Linked DNA regions of Rhodopseudomonas palustris HaA2. The protein of the gene in region 1 interacts with the protein of each later gene in a pairwise test. Links are inferred from orthologs where the notes say so. Each region holds a gene or a part of one and is shown on either strand. Other genes may lie near its edges.

Region 1 (3,622 bases):
GTCGAGCTTCTTGGCCGGTAGGCCGTCCTTCTCCGCCAGCGCGAAGAAGTGCCGCACCAGGTCCGGCAGATCCTCGATGTGTTCGCGCAATGGAGGAAGCCGCAGCGGCACCACGTTGAGACGAAAGAACAAATCCTCCCGGAACAGACCCTGCTGGATCAGGATGCGCAAATCCTTGTTGGAGGCTGCAACGATCCGCACGTCGGTCTTGATCGGGGTGCGGCCGCCGACGGTGGTGTATTCGCCCTGCTGCAGCACCCGCAGCAACCGCGTCTGCGCCTCCATCGGCATGTCGCCGATCTCGTCGAGAAACAGCGTGCCGCCCTCGGCCTGTTCGAACCGGCCGGAGGCGCGGGTGTTGGCACCGGTAAAGGCGCCGCGCTCGTGGCCGAACAATTCCGACTCGATCAGGTCGCGCGGGATCGCCGCCATGTTGACCGCGACGAACGGGCCGTTGCGGCGCTTGCCGTAATCGTGCAGCGCGCGCGCCACCAGTTCCTTGCCGGTGCCGCTCTCGCCGGAGATCATCACGGTGAGGTCGGTCTGCATCAGCCGCGCCAGCACGCGGTAGATTTCCTGCATCGCCGGCGAGCGGCCGACCAGCGGGATCGAATCGAATTCGCTCTCGTCGTTCTGGTTGCTGGAGCGCTCCTTCGGCTCGGCCAGCGCGCGGCCGACGATCGCGATCAGCTCCTTGAGGTCGAACGGCTTCGGCAGATATTCGTAGGCGCCCTTCTCCGAGGCGCGGATCGCGGTCATGAAGGTGTTCTGCGCGCTCATCACGATGACCGGCAGGTTCGGCCGCATCTTCTTGATCCGCGGCAGCAGGTCGAAGGCGTTTTCGTCCGGCATCACCACGTCGGTGATCACCAGATCGCCCTCGCCCTGGCTGACCCAGCGCCACAGCGTCGCGGCATTGCCGGTCAGCCGCACTTCGTATCCGGCGCGCGACAGCGCCTGGTTCAACACCGTGCGGATGGCGGTGTCGTCATCGGCGACAAGAATACTACCTGCGGGCATTGCTCGTCCTCATCTTGCAGTCTGTGAGGCGGATGACGCCGGCACGTCCTCGCCGTTGCTCTGATTGTAGTTCTTCGCCGTGTTGTACATCGGCAGCAGCACGCGAAACGTGGTCTTGCGCGGCTGCGATTCACATTCGATGATTCCGCCGTGGTCGCCGACGATCTTGGCGACGAGCGCGAGGCCGAGGCCTGAGCCCGACGCCTTGGTGGTGACGAACGGATCGAACAGGTTCGGCATCAGGTCTTCCGGCACGCCGGGCCCGTTGTCCTTGACGCAGAATTCCAGCGGCAGCGACACCCGGGTCTTCTTGCCGGGCACCGACAGCCGCACGCCGGGACGGAACGCGGTGGTGAGCTGGATCTCGGCGTCGCTGCCGAGATCGATCACGGCCTCGGCGGCGTTCTTCACCAGATTCAGAAACACCTGGATCAGTTGATCCTGATTGGCGAGCACCGGCGGCAGCGACGGGTCGTAGTCCTCGACGAACTTGATGTTGCGCGCGAAGCCGGACTGCGCGAGCCGTTTGACGTGATCGAGCACCGAATGGATGTTGACCGGGCCGCGCGCCACCGGGCGGTCGTCGCCGAAAACTTCCATCCGATCGACCAGCGTGACGATCCGATCGGCCTCGTCGCAGATCAGCCGCGTCAGCATCCGGTCTTCCGACGACGCCTGCTGCTCGAGGAGCTGAGCCGCGCCGCGGATGCCGGACAGCGGGTTCTTGATCTCGTGCGCCAGCATCGCCGCCAGCGCGATCACCGAACGCGCGGCGCTGCGATGGGTGAGCTGCCGGTCCATCTTGTCGGCGATGGTGCGCTCCTGCAGCATCACCACGATGTGGCCGGGGCGTTCGTTCAGCGGCGCAACATGCAGATCGACCTGACGGTCGGCGCCGATCCGCGGCGTGCCGAGATCGACCTTGTACTCGTTGACCGGCGAATTGCCGCTACGCACCTGCTCGATCAACGCCAGCAGCGGGCTGCCGAACGGCACCAGCTCGGTCAGCGATTGGCGCCGAAGGAGCTGCGTCGAAATCTCGAAGAACGATTCCGCCGCCATGTTGGCGTCGATGATCTTGCCGTCCGGGCCGATCAACAGCACGGGATTCGGCAGCGCGTTGAGGATCGCATCGCTTTCGGTCGGCTTGGCGTGGCGCGGTTCGAGGACGGCGTTCATGCGGCGGCTCTCCAGGCGAAATCGTCGTAGGCGTCAGTGAGCGCATGATGCACACGGGTCGGGCTGTCGTCGGTGAGGATCGTCGTCCTCCACCGCTTCAGCGTCGCCGGCGGCGCGCCGCTGGCGGCGGCGGCGACGTCGAGCGACCAGCCGAGATGTTTGCGCGCATGGCGCAGCCCGATGCGCTCGCCATACAGGCCGAGCACGCCGTCATACAGCGCGCGCAGATAAGCGAGCTGATCGGTGAGCGACGGCATCGCTTCGGCGATCCCGGTCTGCAGGCGGCGACCGATCTGGCCCGGCAGCCACGGCTGCCCCTGCGCCCCGCGGCCGATCATCACCGCGTCGGCGCCGGACTGATCCAGCGCCTCGACCGCCATCTGATACGAGGTGATATCGCCATTGACGACCAGCGGAATGCCGACGGCGTCGCGGACCGCGCGGACGGCACGCCAGTCGGCTTCGCCCTTGTAGAACTGACTGCGGGTGCGGCCATGCACGGTCACGAGTTGCACGCCGGCGGCCTCGGCTCGCCGCGCCAGTTCCGGCGCGTTGCGCGAGCGATCGTCCCAGCCGAGCCGCATCTTCAGCGTCACCGGCACGCGCACCGCGCCGATCGTTGCCTCGATCAGCGTCAGCGCGTGATCGAGATCACGCATCAAGGCCGATCCGGACTGGCCGCCGGTCACATGCCGCGCCGGGCAGCCCATATTGATGTCGATGATATCGGCGCCGCCGGCTTCCGCGATCCGGGCGGCTTCCGCCATCCAGTGCGGCTCGCAGCCGGCGAGCTGAACCACATGCGGCCCGTCGTCGATGGCGTCGCAGCGGCGGACAGACATCGCGCGCCCCTGCACAAGATCTTCGCTGGCGGTCATCTCGGATACCACGAGCCCGGCGCCGAGAGCTGCGACCTGTTTGCGAAACGGCGCATCTGTAATGCCGGACATCGGCGCCAGCAGCACGCGATTGGCCACCGCAATTTTGCCAATTCTCAAAGGCGGCGAACCTGTTACTGTAGGTCGGGTCACAAGCTGCTCATTCTGTCGCCAGCGCGTCATTGCGACCGGTCTAGCTCAATGTTTGAGCATTATAGGTCATTGCCTACAGTTTAGCCAGTTATACCAGACATGCAAGTGCGTTGCAGCAATTCTCCCGCCTGACGGCGCGCGAATCACGCGGAATCGACGCTCAGGCATGCTAAGGGCTCTCCCCGCCCCCTCGCCTGCTGTCCCCGATCGAGAAACTGATCCTTGCCGATGCAGAAACCTCCCCGTACCGCCGCCATCATCGTCGCCGCCGGCCGCGGCCTCCGCGCTGGCGCGGGCGGCCCCAAACAATACCGCACGCTCGCCGGACGGCCGGTGATTGCCAGGGCTTTGCAGCCGTTTTGTACGCACCCGGAGGTCTTTGCGGTCCAGCC
Region 2 (3,535 bases), 2.9 Mb from region 1 along the record:
GAGCGCACCGATCCGGTCCATGGCCGAATATAGCACGAACCGGCGGGTTTGCGATGCCTCGGTCAGGCGCGGTGCGAACCACCGCGCCAAAAAGAAAGGGGCCCCGGCTTGCGCCAGGACCCCTCGACGGTTCGGACAGTGCCGGGTATCTGCCCGAACCGTAGTCCTGGGCGCGGCCTTCCTGGAGGAAGAACGCCGCGCCCCTCGGGAGAGCTCACATGTTGTAGGCGCGCTCGGTGTGCTCGACGAGGTCGAGGCCTTCGCGCTCGACTTCGACCGGGGCACGCAGGCCGACGATGACGTCGACGACCTTGAACAGGATCGCCGAGCCGATGCCGGACAGCAGGATGGTGGTGCCGACGCCCCAGCACTGGGCGATCATCTGGGTGCCGAAGTCGTAGTCGGCGACCTTGCCGGCGACGTAGTCGTAGACGCCGGTGCCGCCGAGCGCCGGGTTCACCAGGATGCCGGTGCCGAGCGCGCCGATGATGCCGCCGACGCCGTGGACGCCGAACACGTCGAGCGAGTCGTCATAGCCGAGCGCGTTCTTCACCACGGTGCAGAAGAACAGGCAGACCACGCCGGCGACCAGGCCGAGCACGATCGCGCCCATCGGGCCGGCGAAGCCCGCCGCGGGGGTGACCGCGACCAGACCCGCGACTGCGCCGGACAACGCGCCGAGCAGCGAGGGGTGACCCTTGAAGATCCACTCCGCAAACATCCAGCCCATCGCCGCCGCCGCCGTGGCGACGAAGGTGTTGGTCATGGCGAGACCGGCGACGCCGGTGGCTTCGAGATTCGAGCCGACGTTGAAGCCGAACCAGCCGACCCAGAGCAGCGCCGCGCCGATCATGGTCATGGTCAGCGAGTGCGGAGCCATCAGCTCCTTGCCGTAGCCGGTGCGCTTGCCGATCAGCAGGGCGCCGACCAGGCCGGCGATGCCGGCGTTGATGTGCACCACGGTGCCGCCCGCGAAGTCGAGCGCGCCCTTCTTGAAGATGAAGCCCGCGTCCGCATTGATCTCGTCGAGCTTGGCCTGCGCGGCCGCCTTGGCGGCATCGTCAGTGGCTGCGGCGAGCGCCTTGGCGGCGTCGGTGATCAAATCCGGACCCGGCCAGTACCAGACCATGTGGGCCATCGGGAAGTAGATCAGCGTCACCCACAGCGGCACGAACAGCGCGACCGCGGCAAAGCGGGTGCGTTCGGCGAAGGCGCCGACGATCAGCGCCGGCGTGATCGCCGCGAAGGTCATCTGGAAGCAGATGTAGATCAGCTCCGAGACGTTGGCGTCGACGCTGAACGACGCGACCTTGGAGTCGGGGGTGACGCCGGCGAGGAATGCCTTGGAGAAGCCGCCGATGAAATCGGAGCCGCCGGTGAAAGCCAGGCTGTAGCCGTAGACCGCCCAGATCACGATCACGATCGAGAAGGTGTAGAACACCTGCGCCAGCACCGAGAGCATGTTCTTGGAGCGCACCAGGCCGCCGTAGAACAGCGCCAGGCCGGGGATGGTCATCAGCACGACCAGAACCGTGGAGGTCATCATCCAGGCGTTGTCGCCCTTGTTGACCGTGGGCTCGGCGTAGGCGGCAGTCGCGGCGAACAGGCCGGCTGCCAGGGCGGCCAGTCCCGCGCCGTAGGGACGTTTGAACGTCATTTGTCGTCTCCTGAGTGGAAGAAAGTTGGGTGAGCGGGAAATCTTAGAGAGCTGCTGCGTCGGCTTCGCCGGTGCGGATGCGCACGGCGTGGTCGAGGCCGATGACGAAGATCTTGCCGTCGCCGATCTGGCCGGTCTTGGCGGCGCTGGTGATCGCCTCGATGGTCTTCTCGACCTGATCGGTGGCGATCGCGACCTCGATCTTGATCTTGGGCAGGAAGCTCACCGCGTATTCGGCGCCGCGATAGATTTCCGTGTGGCCTTTCTGGCGGCCATATCCCTTGACTTCCGTCACCGTCAAACCGTGAACGCCAATGGCGGTCAGGGCATCACGGACTTCTTCCAGTTTGAATGGCTTGATGATCGCCATAACAATTTTCATAGGTCCTATCCCCGCTAGGGCCCGGCCAAAATGGTCGGGGCATGAACTCGACTGAAAATCCCCACGCGGAGAGCATCACTACGCGGGCACAGCCACGCCGCTTAGAATCAAATGCCGTGCCAGTCCGCCGGCGTGCTGAAATCGTTCACGAATCTGAAACTTTGGCGGGCGACCGCACTGCAGCACCGGCTGCGCCATTCCGTCGCGCTCATTCCTTGGGCAGTTCTGAGCAAAATGAGGGCATGACAGCGCGCTGACACAATCGTGCTCAGCCGACGGGCAGTCCGTGAGGTAGAATATTACGGCAGGTGGCTAATCCGGCGCCGCGCCATGCTCCGAAATGCCGAGACGCCCATTTCGGCATCGCCCGCCGCGCCGCTCCAACTGCCTCGATCGCCGGCTCAGAGCGCGTCGGAATCGGTCTCGCCGGTGCGGATCCGCAGCGCGTGGTCGATCGGGGTGACGAAGATCTTGCCGTCGCCGATCTGGCCGGTGCGGGCGCCGCGGGTGATGACCTCGACCGCCTTGTCGGCGAGCGCGCTATCGACCGCGATCTCGATCCGCAGCTTGGGCAGGAAGTTCACGATATACTCGGCGCCGCGATAGATCTCGGTGTGGCCGCGCTGACGGCCGTAGCCCTTGACCTCGGTGACGGTCATGCCGTGCACGCCGATCTCGGTCAGCGCCTGACGCACCTCGTCGAGCTTGAACGGTTTGATGATGGCGACGACGAGTTTCATGCAGCAGCCCCAATTTCTTCACGCAAAGCGATCGGCACCGCGCGACGCGGCGTTTCGTCATGTATATGCCGGGTTTAGCGGCAATGCGCGCAGAAAATAAGCGGATTGACGTCGGCGAGGGAGCTGCCGATCGAAGCTACGTCCGCGGCAGGTCTCGTCGCTGCCGCACCGAGCCCTCCTGGGCGACCGAGGCCACCAGGGTGCCGTCGGCCTTGTAGATCATGCCGCGGGTCAGGCCGCGGCCGCTCTGGGCGGACGGGGAGTCCTGAACGTAAAGCAGCCATTCGTCGGCGCGAAACGGGCGGTGGAACCACATCGCGTGGTCGAGGCTGGCCGGCATCATCCGCTTGTCGAACAGCGTGCGGCCGTAGCGTGCCATCACCGCGTCGAGTAGCGAGAAGTCCGACGCATAGGCCAGCGCGCACATATGCAGCGCCGGGTCGTCCGGCAGCTTGGCGGCGGTGCGAATCCAGACGTGGATGCGGCCGTCTTCGATCTTCTGGCCGAAATAGCGCGACAGCTCGACCGGGCGCAACTCGATCGGCCGGTCGCTCTCGTAGTAGCGCTTGATGAAGTCCGGCATCTCCTTGAAGAACGGCTGCTTGACGATCTCTTCGGCCGACAGCGCCTCCGGCGGCGGCACGTCGGGCATCTTGTCCTGATGGTCGAACTCGGTCTCCTCGTCGTCGTGGAACGACATCATCAGCGAGAAGATCGCCTGGCCGTGCTGGATCGCGGTGACGCGGCGGGTGGTGT

What was found. Proteins that work in one complex are often made in the same cells at the same time.
Region 2: the proteins of RPB_RS14525 (region 1) and RPB_RS01890 interact in binary tests that used the Escherichia coli proteins (3 or more experiments, as listed by UniProt). The link is inferred for Rhodopseudomonas palustris HaA2 from one-to-one orthologs.

What each region holds. Positions count from the first base shown.
Region 1 is NC_007778.1:3,282,029-3,285,650, forward strand. The notes cover bases 115-3,114. They hold RPB_RS14525 (two-component system sensor histidine kinase NtrB), read right to left. Parts: upstream 2,200-3,114; coding sequence 1,030-2,199; downstream 115-1,029. Other genes in these bases: ntrC (nitrogen regulation protein NR(I)), read right to left, coding at 115-1,020; dusB (tRNA dihydrouridine synthase DusB), read right to left, coding at 2,196-3,114. In the rest of the region: more of ntrC, read right to left, coding at 1-114; more of dusB, read right to left, coding at 3,115-3,260; RPB_RS14535 (bifunctional 2-C-methyl-D-erythritol 4-phosphate cytidylyltransferase/2-C-methyl-D-erythritol 2,4-cyclodiphosphate synthase), read left to right, coding at 3,459-3,622.
Region 2 is NC_007778.1:411,438-414,972, reverse strand. The notes cover bases 371-3,283. They hold RPB_RS01890 (P-II family nitrogen regulator), read right to left. Parts: upstream 2,040-3,283; coding sequence 1,701-2,039; downstream 371-1,700. Other genes in these bases: tesB (acyl-CoA thioesterase II), read right to left, coding at 2,916-3,283; RPB_RS01885 (P-II family nitrogen regulator), read right to left, coding at 2,441-2,779; RPB_RS01895 (ammonium transporter), read right to left, coding at 371-1,657. In the rest of the region: RPB_RS01900 (nucleotidyltransferase family protein), read right to left, coding at 1-90; more of RPB_RS01895, read right to left, coding at 215-370; more of tesB, read right to left, coding at 3,284-3,535. UniProt on the Escherichia coli protein: Involved in the regulation of nitrogen metabolism. Regulates the activity of its targets by protein-protein interaction in response to the nitrogen status of the cell.